Regions from separate parts of the Klebsiella sp. R445 genome, predicted to be linked through region 2. Evidence: predicted binding sites of a transcription regulator. Region 2 holds the regulator's gene; each other region holds the start of a gene.

Region 1 (3,418 bases), 2.2 Mb from region 2:
TGGCATCACGCCGCCGCCGAGGGCTTTGGCAAGGCACAGAATGTCCGGCTGAACGTTCTCGTGCTCACAGGCAAACATTTTGCCGGTGCGCCCCATGCCGGTCTGCACCTCATCGAGGATCAGCAGTGCACCAAATTCATCACACAACTTACGTACCGCCGGCAGATAGCCCTGAGGAGGCAGGATCACGCCGCCTTCGCCCTGGATCGGCTCAAGGATCACCGCCGCGACGTCATCACCGGTTTTCTTGCACTCACTGAGCAGCGTGCGCATGGCGTTGATATCGCCAAACGGCACGTGACGAAAGCCCGGCAGCAGCGGCATAAAAGGCTTACGGAAGGTCGATTTGGCGGTAGCCGACAGAGCACCCAGCGATTTCCCATGGAACGCGCCGCTGGTGGCCACGAAGGTAAATTTGCCACGTGGCGACTGGTAGGCTTTGGCGAGCTTGAGCGCCGCTTCGACCGATTCCGTACCGCTGTTACTGAAGAAGCTGTATTTCAGTTTGCCGGGCGTTAATGCTGCCAGCGTTTTGGCCAGCATGGCCCGAAGCGGGTCCAGCAGTTCCTGACTATGAAGAGGTTGTTTAGCGAGCTGATGCTCGACGGCGGAAATCACAACTGGATTACGGTGCCCTACATTAAAAATCCCAAAACCACCCAGACAATCGACAAACTCTTGTCCTTGAGTGTCGACAAGCGTATTTAACCCTCCCGCCTGCCACTCTACGGCTCCGTAATCCCCGCCAGCGGTGACCGATTTTCGGTACTCTAAAAACCCTGGATTCACATGCTCTTTAAAGTATTCCCTGACCTCCTGGTTAAGTGCTTTCATCTCCTCATGATCAAGCGTTCGCTTCTCAATGAGATTCAGTGCGTGTGCGCTGCAGGCCAGAGCCGATGCGCTGGAAGGTAACCTGTTCAAAGTGAGCTCCTGGGGCGGGCGTATCACATGATACTGAATTAAGTATTGCAGGGATTACGCCACTTCGGTGGAGGCGCTGAAAATCGGGATAAACGCAGCGTGAAAGCGGATATGTGCGGAATTTAATCTCACGGCGATATTTTTGGCATGTTTTACTCCTGAAAGGAGCTAATAACCTGCTGGCAGCTATACCGCCGCGTGCTTCGCGGCGGTGCAGGTTGCCCAATTAGAGGGCAGAAGGGTGGTTTAATCGAGCTGGGAAATTTCCATGGCTGCGCGGTCGATAACGGCGACGATCTGCTTGAGCTGCGCGTCGCTGGTGGGCTGCTGATTCACTTTCAGATCCAGTACGGTTTTAAAGTTCTCCAGCGCCCGCTTCATTTGCGGATTTTTGCGCAGTTCACAGCCGACCATCCGCTCCTGTAAACGCTCTTGAATTTGAGCCAGTTGCTCGAGATTTTCGGCGTGCAGCTGGCTGCCTTCGGCGGTAATGGCGATTTTCTTGCGGCCATTTTCCTCTTCAACGCTGATCAGACCCTGATCCTGCAGGAGATCGAGGGTGGGGTAGATCACGCCCGGGCTAGGGCTATAGTTACCCTGAGTCAGGGTCTCTATCTCTTTAATCAGTTCGTAGCCGTGGCTGGCGTTGCGAGTCAGGATATCGAGGATAACCAGTCGCAGTTCGCCGTGACCAAAGAAACGCTGACGGCGTCCGCCGCCTCTGCGTTCGTGCTCGCCATGGTCACCGCCTCTGTGGCCGTGTTCCCCACGTTCACCGCGGTGCCCACGTGGCCCGCGCCCTTCTTCATGATGATGTCGCATCGTTTATTCCTCATTAGTTTTGATATATCTAATGTATATCTAAAAAATGACGGTTAGCAAGTATGAGATCTGATATTTTTTTAATTTATTGATTTTAAATGTTTTTATTGATGGGTTTGGACTTTTTTGCTTTTTGTCACGACTATATCAAAAATAACTTGCATTCTTTTTTAATGGCAATCATTATCATTTAGGTTGTGTTTAGATATATCTATTTTTCACGAAGGCGATCGAATCGATGATGATAAAAACGAAAAACACTCAGTACCCGCAACGCGTTCGTAATGAGCTGCGTTTCCGTGAGTTAACCGTCCTGCGCGTAGAGCGTATCGGCGCGGCTTTTCAGCGCATTGTGCTGGGCGGGGAGTCGCTGGAGGGTTTTGTTTCCCAGGGGTTTGACGACCATACCAAACTGTTTTTCCCCGAAGCCGGCGCCGCGTTTACACCGCCGCAGGTTACTGATGAAGGCATTAACTGGGGTGAGAATGTTCGTCCGGCAACCCGCGACTATACGCCGCTGTACGATGCCGAGCGCCATGAACTGGCGTATGACTTCTTTATCCACGACGGCGGGATTGCCAGCAGCTGGGCGCTGGCGGCCAAACCGGGCGATACCCTGGTGATTGGTGGGCCGCGCGGTTCACTGGTGGTGCCGGAAGATTATGCCTGGCAGCTGTATGTCTGTGATGAGTCCGGGATGCCGGCACTGCGCCGTCGCCTGCTCGGCCTCAGCCGTCTGCCCGTGCGCCCGCAGGTGACGGCGCTGGTCACGATCGGCGATGTATCTTATCAGGATTATCTGGCGGACCTGCAGGGCTTTAATATCGAGTGGGTGGTGGGCCATCAACCCTCCGTCGTGGCAGAGCGTCTGGCACAGGTGAGCGTGCCGCCAGAGGATTACTTTATCTGGGTCACCGGCGAGGGCGCGGTCGTCAAATCGCTGCTTGGTCGTTTCGAAAACGACGAAATTGATCCGCAGTTGGTGCGCTCTCAGGCCTACTGGCACAGCAAATAATCGCTGCTCTTGCGAGCGCTCCCCGGGTAACGACATAGACGCGTAGCCCGGGGCCTCTTTAGCCTTATCTTTAGCTACGCATCACGCGCTGCCCGACGACATCCAGCGTCAGCGTTTCACCATCATGAAAGCGGGTTAGCACCTCACGTTGCTGGCACAGGAAGGCGATGCCGGCCTGGCGGGCGATAATCGCCCCGTGGGCGAGGTCGCTGCCTTCCTGCAGACAGATGCCTTTTACCTGCCGGGGATCCAGCTGCACGACTGTGGAAGGAAAGATATCGTCGGCGATGAGGATCGTCGGTCCTTGCAGGCGCGGCGGCTCCTCGTTGTGACCCGCGAGATGGCGCAGCGTACGCTGCAGCAGATCGTCGATATCGATATAGCGAGCCTGCAGATAGGCATCGTCCAGATCGCGGTATTGCTGGCTAAGATCAACCAGCACCTGATACCACGCCCAGGCCGCGCCGCAGCGCTCATTTCGCATGATCTCGCAGGCGGTATCGTATAAATCAGGATCGTCGAGCAGCGTATGGTGGCCGGAAAAGATCGCCGAGATATCAGCGGAATAACGATCTTCCGCCAGCGAAGTCAGCGCGGTGAGATCCGCCAGGGTCTGGTCGATCGCCTGTTTCAGGCGCTGCATCTCATCGGTAATAT
Region 2 (3,418 bases):
TGGGACCAGTACCCGCATATTGTGGGCTGGGAACCTATTCCGGCGTGGCCGCATCCGGCGCTGTTTATCCCTGGCGGGAATTCACCTTACGTCACCGATGCCTATCGTAACACCCTGCTCGCCCAGTTCCCGCAGGCGCGGGCGCATGTGATTGCCGGGGCCGGCCACTGGGTCCATGCCGAGAAACCGGAGGCCGTTTTGCGCGCAATTCGCCGCTATCTGAGCACACGACAGGCCTAACTGGCTAAAAACTGCCCGACCGCGCAGCAGAATGCCCGCGGTCGTTGGCGCAGCGGTTCGCCTGATGTATTATGGCGCGCTATCTGTGTCGGCTATAGCCCGACAACCTGTTTCCCCGAAGTCACTCAGAATCATGGCAAAAGAACAAACGGACCGTACGACATTAGATTTGTTCGCAACCGAGCGGCGCCCGGGAAGACCAAAGACCAATCCGCTTGCGCGCGATGAACAACTGCGCATCAACAAACGTAATCAGCTCAAACGCGATAAAGTTCGCGGGCTGAAGCGTGTTGAGCTAAAACTCAACGCGGAGGCAGTAGACGCACTCAATGAGCTGGCGGAAGCACGCAATATGAACCGCAGCGATTTGATCGAAGAGATACTCATGACTCAGTTGGCTGCCCTGCATCGCCAGGATAAAGCCTGAAAATCCTCAAAAAAACGCTTTCATGTAGCAGAGTGTGCAGTCGGGCGTGATTGCTGTTTCCGCGCCCGCGCCTGTTCTGCTATGATTGCCGTTATCTGCGGGCATTACGCCACTACCACATTATTAAGTTTCAAGAGGTTATTTTACTCATGGCAATCATCGGCATCTTTTTTGGCAGCGACACGGGCAACACCGAGAATATTGCAAAAATGATTCAGAAGCAGCTTGGTAAAGATGTTGCTGATGTTCACGACATTGCCAAGAGCAGCAAAGAAGATCTGGAAGCCTACGACATTCTGCTGCTCGGCATTCCTACCTGGTACTACGGTGAAGCGCAGTGCGACTGGGACGATTTCTTCCCGACGCTGGAAGAGGTCGACTTCAACGGTAAACTGGCTGCACTGTTTGGCTGCGGCGACCAGGAAGACTATGCAGAATATTTCTGTGATGCATTAGGCACCATTCGCGACATTATCGAGCCGCGCGGCGCCACTATCGTGGGTCACTGGCCGACGGCGGGCTACCATTTTGAAGCCTCTAAAGGCCTGGCGGATGACGACCACTTCGTCGGTCTGGCTATCGATGAAGATCGCCAGCCTGAATTGACCAACGAACGTGTCTCTCAGTGGGTGAAGCAGATTTCTGAAGAGCTGCACCTCGAAGAAATCAAAAACGCATAATGATAAAACGGCGTTACCTTATGGTTTCGCCGCTTTGATAGGTAAAAGCAATAAAACTAATAGCTACAAGTTTTTAACTTTTAACCACATATCTGTACAATGTCCTCTGATTCGATGAGGTCAGGTGACGCAGTTTGTAACTGGCACCTCGTTTTTAACAGCATACAAGGCACGATGCTTGCGGTTTTCATTTCAACATGGCAGTTCTATAATGAGACGCATTACATCGGGTGATTCTCTGTATTACTTCCGCTGATGGAAGTAGATCGATTAGCAACAGGACAGATTCCGCATGACTGACAACAATACCGCATTAAAGAAGGCTGGCCTGAAAGTCACACTTCCACGATTAAAAATCCTGGAAGTTTTACAGGAACCGGATAACCATCACGTCAGTGCGGAAGATTTATACAAACGCCTGATCGACATGGGTGAAGAAATTGGTCTGGCTACCGTATACCGCGTACTGAACCAGTTTGATGATGCTGGCATTGTTACCCGCCATAATTTCGAAGGCGGTAAATCTGTTTTCGAACTGACGCAGCAGCATCATCACGATCACCTTATTTGCCTCGATTGTGGCAAAGTGATCGAGTTCAGTGATGACTCTATTGAAGCGCGCCAGCGTGAAATCGCTACCCGTCACGGCATTCGTCTGACCAACCACAGCCTGTACCTGTACGGCCACTGTGCAGAAGGCGACTGCCGCGAAGATGAGCATGCACACGACGCGGTGGAAAAATAAGTTTCCCGCCGCGCAAACAGCAAAAAGCCAACCTGACGGTTGGCTTTTTTTATGCGCTGATGGCAGAAGGCTATCAGGGCTTGGTATTGTTGCTGCGGATCTCTTTCCAGATCTGGTCGCAACGCGCTTTCACGGCCTGATCGTTGCCGGTGCGGGTCGCCAGAATACACTGCTGGTAATCGAGGACACGCACGCTTTCCTGATTTGCGAACTGCTGATGCTGCTTATCTTCTTTCAGCACATCCAGCACGCTCTGGCAGGCCTGGACCTTGTCCGGGTTGCCTTCCGCGGTATTAATGCAGGCGCTGTAGGCATCTTTCAGTTTTGCATCTTCTTTCGGCGCGGGAGACTGCGTACAGGCTACCAACCCTGATGCCATTATCGCGATGAGCAACAGTTTTTTCATCATTAACCTCTCAGAGTTGCGGCAGGTTCAGGCCTGCCGCGACGGCATCAGAAAATAGTGAACGGGGCAATAACCATGAATTTCACGTCACGCTCATCCTGGAAGATGTTGCCATAACCACCGCTCCAGCTCGGGATATCGGAGTGGTTGTCGTATTGCGTGAAGTGCAGTTTGAACAACGTGCCTTTGGCGCGCCCGTCCTGGACGGTGTACATGGCATCCAGGCTGTAGGCCGACTCTTTCAGACGAGTATCCGCGTTGTAGTAAGCGTCCGGCGTAGACATTCTTCCCGGCTTAGCATCCCAGGCGTAAACGTATGATGCACCAAACGCCCAGCCCGGCATGTTCCAGTTTTTCATGTCATACATCGCGCCGAAGAACACCGCTTTTTCGCCGTTGGCGTTGAAGTCAGAGCGGTTATCCCACCACACATCAAGACGACCGTTGGACGACGCATAGGTCGGGGTCATACGCTGCAGGAAGTAACCCTGCTGGCCATCGGCTTTCACCCAGGTCCCTTCCAGACGCAGGTCGAGCACATCAGCGACCTTGTAACCGAAGGTCAATGCCTGCAGCCAGGCGGTACCGTCGTAAATATCGTTGCTGCCGCCGTTGCTGACTTTGTCACGCGTACCGTAGAACTGGTAGCTGGTGTTTAACGGCGTACCGGCAATATCAAATTTGTAGCTGGCTTTGGCAAAATACTGGTCGATATAACCTTCAGCCTGACCAAACGCCGCTTCCAGCACGAGGTCATTTTTAAAATCGTATTTGGCGCCCAGCGAGTGCAGATAATCGACTTTGGTTTTCTTGTCGTTCTGATAGAACTCATCCATTTCGATGTGCCATGGCGCTTTGTATTCGTTCGTCCACATGTAGGAGAAACTCAGCGCACCGGCGTCGCCGTAATCAAAATTGGC
Region 3 (3,418 bases), 2.3 Mb from region 2:
GATGATACTTTTGCGGCAGATGCGCCAGCCAGCCTTTCACGGTGGCAGTATTGCCCAGCCAGCGCCCTTGCAGATAGCTCAACCAGCAGCCGAGACTGGCCGCCGCGGTGAGAATGGCAAGTGTCGGCACAAAGTCCATGACGCCTTTAGCAATGAGCGCCCCGGCGAGCAGCAGCAGGCTGTCTCCGGGTAAAAATGAAGCGGGTAGCAGACCGTTTTCCAGAAACAATGTCGTGAACATGACCAGATAAACAACGCCCACAACCTGGGGGTTTGCCAACGCGGCAAAATCATGTTGCCACAGGGCGGCGACAATCTCTTGAATGACAACCATGGACTTTCCTAAGTGGTACCGTATTTGCGAGTAGTGTACTCCTGAAGAGCCCCGAACACCTTGATCTCGGGCGCAACAAAAGCGGCCGCCGATACAGAGCGTCCGCCATTATTGCCAATCACCGTCACTTTACACGATACGAGAGAAGCCTGCCGCTAAATCCGCCCACAGATCGTCAACATTTTCTAATCCAATATGCAGGCGAATCAGCGTGCCGCTGAAATCGACTTCCGCTTCCGGGCGGATGGCGGCGATCTGCTCCGGCTGGTTCGCCAGAATCAGCGACTCAAAGCCGCCCCAGGAGTAGGCCATACTGAACAGGCTGAAGTTGTCAAGATAGGTTGACAGCTCGCTGTCGGTCAGGCGCTTGTTGAGGACAAAAGAGAATAGCCCGCTGCTGCCGGTGAAATCGCGTTTCCAGAACTCATGGCCCTTACTTCCCGGCAGTGCAGGGTGATTGACGCGTGAGACCTGCGGATGTTGCGCCAGCCATTCGGCAATCTGCAGGCTGCTTTCGTGGTGCTGACGCAGGCGAACGCCGAGGGTACGCAGGCCGCGGCTGGTCATATAGGCGGTATCCGCATCCACCATTTGCCCCATCAGGTAGGCATTCTCCCGCAGCTGATCCCAGCAGCGCGCGTTGGATACCGCGGTGCCGACCATCGCATCGGAGTGGCCGATCAGGTACTTCGTCCCGGCCTGAATGGAGATATCGACGCCAAAATCCAGCGCCTTAAACAGCACGCCCGCCGCCCAGGTGTTGTCGATCATGATGATCGCTTCTGGTGCCACGCGGCGCACGGCGGCAACAATAGCCGGAACGTCATGGACTTCCATGGTGATAGAGCCGGGAGATTCCAGGAACACCACGCGGGTATTTGGCTGCACCTGACGGGCGATATCCGCGCCCACCAGCGGGTCAAACCAGCTGGTGGTGACGCCGAGCTTTGCAAGAATTTTGGTGCAAAAGTCCTGGCTGGGCTCGTATGCGGTGTTGGTCATCAGCACATGGTCACCCTGTTCGACGAACGCCAGAATGGTATTGGCAACCGCCGCCGCCCCGCAAGGGAACAGCGCGCAGCCGGCACCGCCTTCCAGTTCACACATCGCTTCCTGTAGGGAAAAGTGGGTGAGGGTGCCGCGACGTCCATAAAACAGTTCGCCTTTCGCCCGATTGCGGGTGGCCTGCTTTTTGGCTTCAACGGTATCGAAAACCAGCGACGAGGCACGCTGAATCACGCTGTTGACCGAGCCCTGAGTATATTTTTTGCTGCGCCCGGCATTCACCAGCGCGGTATCAAGATGTTTGTCCGCCATGTTTTTATTACCTGCTTTTATACGTCTGGACGTCTAAACTAGCATGAATGGACAATCGTGTACTGATGAATGGTCGATACGGGTAAAAATATCGCGAAATCCGCTGATGGCCGCTTTTTTACTGCGTAAGCGCAAAGAATGTAAACGTGATTTGCTGCACAGTGTAAATACTAATGAGAACCACTATCAATTCGATGCTTTTTTGATATTATTGTGCTCAGATTTTGTGATTTACGTCCTGGAGATTCAGCGTGGGTAATAATTTGATGCAGGCGGACCTGTCCGTTTGGGGTATGTATCATCATGCCGATATTGTCGTTAAGGTAGTGATGATCGGCCTGATTCTGGCGTCGGTAGTCACATGGGCTATCTTTTTTGGCAAAGGGGCTGAAATTCTCTCCAGCAAACGCCGCCTCAAGCGTGAACAGCAACTGCTTGCTGACGCTCGCTCCCTCGACCAGGCCAGCGATATCGCAAATAATTTTCACCCGAAGAGCCTGAGCTCGCAGCTTATCAATGAAGCGCAGAACGAGCTGACGCTGTCCGAAGGTGTTGAAGATAACGAAGGCATCAAAGAACGTACCGGTTTCCGCCTTGAGCGCCGCGTGGCGTTCGTCGGCCGTTATATGGGCCGTGGCAACGGTTACCTGGCGACCATCGGCGCCATCTCGCCGTTCGTCGGCCTGTTCGGTACCGTCTGGGGTATCATGAACAGCTTTATCGGGATTGCCCAGACGCAGACCACCAACCTGGCGGTTGTAGCTCCGGGTATCGCAGAAGCGTTGCTGGCAACGGCTATTGGCCTGTTTGCGGCCATTCCTGCCGTTGTTATCTATAACATTTTCGCCCGCATGATCGGTAGCTACAAAGCCTCTCTCGGCGACGTTGCCGCGCAGGTGCTGCTGCTGCAAAGCCGTGATCTTGACCTGAGCGCCAGCGGCGTTAACCCGGTCCGTTCCGCGCAGAAATTACGAGTAGGTTGATGCCCCATGGCGATGCATTTTAACGAAAATCTTGATGATAACGGCGAGATGCATGACATCAACGTCACGCCGTTTATCGACGTTATGCTGGTGCTGCTGATCATCTTTATGGTGGCGGCACCGCTGGCCACCGTTGACGTGAAGGTTAACCTTCCGGCCTCCTCCAGCCAGCCGCAGCCGCGTCCGGAAAAACCGATTTATCTGTCGGTGAAAGCGGACAAAACCATGTTCCTCGGTAACGATCCGATTACGGAAGAGAGCATGATTAACGAGCTGAACGCGCTGACGGAAGGCAAGAAAGACACCACCGTTTTCTTCCGCGCCGATAAGACCGTGGACTACGAAACGATGATGAAAGTGATGGATACCCTGCACCAGGCGGGTTATCTGAAGATTGGTCTGGTGGGCGAAGAAACCGTCAAAGCGAAGTAACCCTCCCGATAACGCTTCTCAGGCTGGCCTTGTGCCAGCCTTTTTTATGCCTGACGCACGGTGCTTATATTGTCATGGCGCTGACAGGTTACGATATAATTCCCACATTTTCATTAACTTACATTAACCTATGGAACGCTTTCTGGAAAGCCTCACGCTGGCTGCGGGCACCGATTTATTTTGGCCTGTCGCTCGGGCTGGTCTCTTATTGATCCGACGACGTTTGCCATAAATTGAGCTGCCCGTCGGCCACGTGCTGGTCAATCCGCGCCAGCTCTTCTGCACTGAAGGTCAGGTTTTGCAGCGCCTGAACGTTCTCCTCAAGCTGCTGTGGACGACTGGCGCCAATCAG
Region 4 (3,418 bases), 2.3 Mb from region 2:
CTTGATGATGAAGACCGTGAAAACGAAGGCGACATGATTTTCGCCGCCGAAACCATGACCGTTGAGCAGATGGCGCTGACCATTCGTCACGGCAGCGGCATTGTCTGCCTGTGCCTGACCGACGAACGCCGTAAGCAGCTTGACCTGCCGATGATGGTGGAAAACAACACCAGCGCTTATGGCACCGGCTTTACCGTGACCATTGAAGCCGCTGAAGGCGTCACCACCGGCGTGTCCGCCGCTGACCGTGTGACCACCGTGCGTGCGGCCATTGCCGACGGCGCAAAACCTTCCGACCTGAATCGTCCGGGCCACGTTTTCCCGCTGCGCGCGCAGCCGGGCGGCGTATTGACCCGTGGCGGTCATACTGAAGCGACCATCGATCTGGTGACCCTGGCGGGCTTCAAGCCAGCGGGTGTCCTGTGCGAACTGACAAACGACGACGGCTCCATGGCGCGAGCGCCAGAGTGCATCGCCTTTGCTCAGAAGCAAAATATGGCCGTTGTCACCATCGAAGACCTGGTGGCCTACCGCCGTGAGCATGAGCGTAAAGCCAGCTGATAACGACGGACGTCATCTCAAAGCCCACGCTTGCGTGGGCTTTGTTGTTTTCAGGTCAGCCGATTCCCATAGCCTGCAGGGCAACCAGACTTAATCCCATCACCGACATCCCGCACAGCACGCCATAGCTGGGGTTGCTCTGAGGATCTATCTCTTTTGCCAGCGGCATCAGCTCATCGACCGAGAGCGCCACCATAATGCCGGCAACGGCGGCCATAATGGCGCCCATAATGACCGGCGACACCAGACTGCCAAGGATCAGCCACGCCAGCACACCGCCGAGGATTTCCGCCAGTCCGGACAGCCCGGCCCACAGCACGGCTTTAGAACGCGAGCCGGTTGCGGCATACACCGGGCCGGCAACCGCCAGCCCCTCAGGAATATTATGTAACGCGACGGCCAGCGCGATGCCCATACCCAGCTCGAGGTTATTGCTGGCGGTCACAAAGGTGGCAATCCCTTCCGGGAAGTTATGCAGGCTGATACCGAGGGTCAACAAAATCGCGGTACGGCGTAGATTACGCGGGCGTGCGATACCGGGTGACATCAGGTCCTGCGGATGGGCGTGCGGTAGCAGATGGTCGAGTGCAAAGTAGCCCAGCAGGCCGATGACAAACATACCGTAGCCGAGCAGCGGCGACATCCCTTCGGCGTTCAGCGCCGCGGGTAGCATCTCCATCAGTGAGATCAGCAACATGATCCCGGCGGCAAACCCGAGGGAGAATCCCAGCAGGCGATTAGACGGTTTCTGACCCAGGACGCCAAAAATAGCACCGATAAACGTCGCGCTCCCGGCCAGTAGCGTCAATATTAAGGGTGACGACATCATTCCCCTCCTTTGATAATGATTATCATTAATAATATCAAGATTGTCAGAGTACGGCGAGAGGGTGAAATGCCCCTTTACAGCGAATTATACCCGTCATACTTCAAGTTGCATGAGCGTTGGCAATACTCGGCCCATCCCTGGGCCTCGCCCCTTCGGGGCCAGCGCAAGCGCTGTTCAATTCGGCTTCGCCTCTTGTCCTGCAACTCGAAGTATGACGGGTATACATTCAAATTTTCTGACGATCATCATCATGCTTATCTGAGTTATTCCTGACGCAAAAACGCGTAATGTGAAGGCATCGCAATTCCTCTCTAGTTATTAAGGATATCACCATGTCCCGTACCCGAATGCCAGCGTTGTTTTTAGGCCACGGCAGCCCGATGAACGTGCTGGAAGACAATATTTATACCCGTACCTGGCGCCAACTGGGCGACACATTGCCGCGTCCAAAAGCGATCGTTGTGGTTTCTGCGCACTGGTTTACGCGCGGCACCGGGGTGACGGCCATGGAAACGCCGAAAACGATCCACGATTTTGGCGGCTTCCCGCAGGCGCTGTACGATACGCATTACCCGGCTCCCGGTTCCCCGGCGCTGGCGCAGCGCCTGGTTGAGCTGCTGGCGCCGGTTCCCGTCACGCTGGATAAAGAGGCCTGGGGCTTCGATCACGGCTCATGGGGCGTTCTGATTAAAATGTACCCTGATGCGGATATCCCGATGGTGCAGCTGAGTATCGACAGCACCAAACCGGCGGCCTGGCATCTGGAGATGGGGCGTAAGCTGACGGCGCTGCGTGATGAAGGCATCATGCTGGTAGCGAGCGGTAACGTGGTCCATAACCTGAGAACCGCACGCTGGCACGGCGAGAACACGCCATACCCGTGGGCAGAATCATTTAACGATTACGTGAAAACCAACCTCAGCTGGAAAGGACCGGTGGCCGAACATCCGCTGGTGAACTACCTGGCGCATGAAGGTGGCTCGCTCTCAAACCCAACGGCGGAACACTTCCTGCCGCTGCTCTATGTGCTGGGCACCTGGGACGGCGAAGAGCCGATTTCTATTCCGGTAGACGGTATTGAGATGGGATCGCTGAGTATGCTGTCTGTGCTGATTGGGGCGTAACGGCGGCGGCAATAAATCACCCCGGTAGCCATCTGCGCTACCGGGGTGAGGTTTATTCGACGAAAATATGCGGGTAGAAGCGGGACAGATCCTGAGTGATCAGCGCCCGATCCTCTCGCACGCCGATCCCGGCGGGCTGGTCGTTGATCAGCCAGCTGCCGATCAGCGTATAGCTGTCGCCAAACTTCGGCAGCGGATAGAACTCCTGCACGATCGTACCTTCTTCACCGTACGGGCCTTCTACGGCCTCCAGCACTTTGCCGTTCTCGACGATCGACACGTTGGCACCTTCGCGGGAGAAGATCGGTTTGATGACGTACTTCTCCATCTCCGGGTGCGCATCTTCGCTGAAGTAAGCCGCCAGCAGGTTCGGGTGGTCAGGGAACATTTCCCACAGCAGCGGGAGCAGCGCTTTGTTAGAGATGATGCTCTTCCAGGCCGGTTCCAGCCAGCGTACGCCAGCATCTTCCAGCTTGGTGGAGAACATCTCGCGCAGCATGTATTCCCACGGGTAGAGCTTGAACAGATTGCCAATCACCTGATCCTGCAGGTCGGTGAACTGACCCTTTTCGCCGAGGCCGATATCTTCGATATACAGAAACTCGGTGGCGACGCCGGCTTCCGCCGCGCAGTCCTGCAGATACTGGACGGTGCCGCGATCTTCTTCGGTATCGCGGCAGCAGGCCATATGCAGCAGCTGGAAGCCAAACTGCTCGCGCAGCTGGCCGAAGCGCTCAATCAGCTTTTCCTGCAGGCTGTTGAACTGGTCGCTGCCTTCCGGCAGCTGCCCGGCGTTGATCTGATCTTCCAGCCAGATCCACTGAAAGAACGCGGCTTCATACAGCGAAGTCGGAGTATCGGCGTTGTTCTCCAGCAGCTTCGGCGCACCGACACCGTCCCACGC

Evidence for each region. Region 2 encodes Fur, which represses iron uptake genes when iron is present. Its sites were predicted from a motif close to ATAATAATGAGAACNACTATCAA; they were not measured.
Region 1: the regulator Fur is predicted to act here: its motif matches at 1,914-1,936, upstream of ACMYSN_RS18230 (siderophore-interacting protein).
Region 3: the regulator Fur is predicted to act here: its motif matches at 1,819-1,841, upstream of exbB (biopolymer transporter ExbB).
Region 4: the regulator Fur is predicted to act here: its motif matches at 1,400-1,422, upstream of zupT (zinc transporter ZupT).

Annotation. Positions count from the first base shown of each region.
Region 1 covers NZ_CP180446.1:3,880,328-3,883,745, forward strand. The annotation lists gene ygjG (putrescine aminotransferase) at 1-924, opposite strand, end outside; gene ACMYSN_RS18225 (PadR family transcriptional regulator) at 1,171-1,746, opposite strand; gene ACMYSN_RS18230 (siderophore-interacting protein) at 1,985-2,761, shown strand; gene dhaM (PTS-dependent dihydroxyacetone kinase phosphotransferase subunit DhaM) at 2,832-3,418, opposite strand, start outside.
Region 2 covers NZ_CP180446.1:1,652,521-1,655,938, forward strand. The annotation lists gene ybfF (esterase) at 1-240, shown strand, start outside; gene ybfE (LexA regulated protein) at 374-667, shown strand; gene fldA (flavodoxin) at 817-1,347, shown strand; gene fur (ferric iron uptake transcriptional regulator) at 1,640-2,092, shown strand; gene ACMYSN_RS07715 (ChiQ/YbfN family lipoprotein) at 2,166-2,498, opposite strand; gene chiP (chitoporin ChiP) at 2,546-3,418, opposite strand, start outside.
Region 3 covers NZ_CP180446.1:3,948,259-3,951,676, forward strand. The annotation lists gene yghB (DedA family protein) at 1-334, opposite strand, end outside; gene metC (cystathionine beta-lyase) at 464-1,651, opposite strand; gene exbB (biopolymer transporter ExbB) at 1,903-2,634, shown strand; gene exbD (TonB system transport protein ExbD) at 2,641-3,066, shown strand; gene mgrA (aldo-keto reductase family protein) at 3,272-3,418, opposite strand, start outside.
Region 4 covers NZ_CP180446.1:3,922,941-3,926,358, forward strand. The annotation lists gene ribB (3,4-dihydroxy-2-butanone-4-phosphate synthase) at 1-561, shown strand, start outside; gene zupT (zinc transporter ZupT) at 617-1,387, opposite strand; gene ygiD (4,5-DOPA-extradiol-dioxygenase) at 1,723-2,514, shown strand; gene ACMYSN_RS18460 (glutathionylspermidine synthase family protein) at 2,567-3,418, opposite strand, start outside.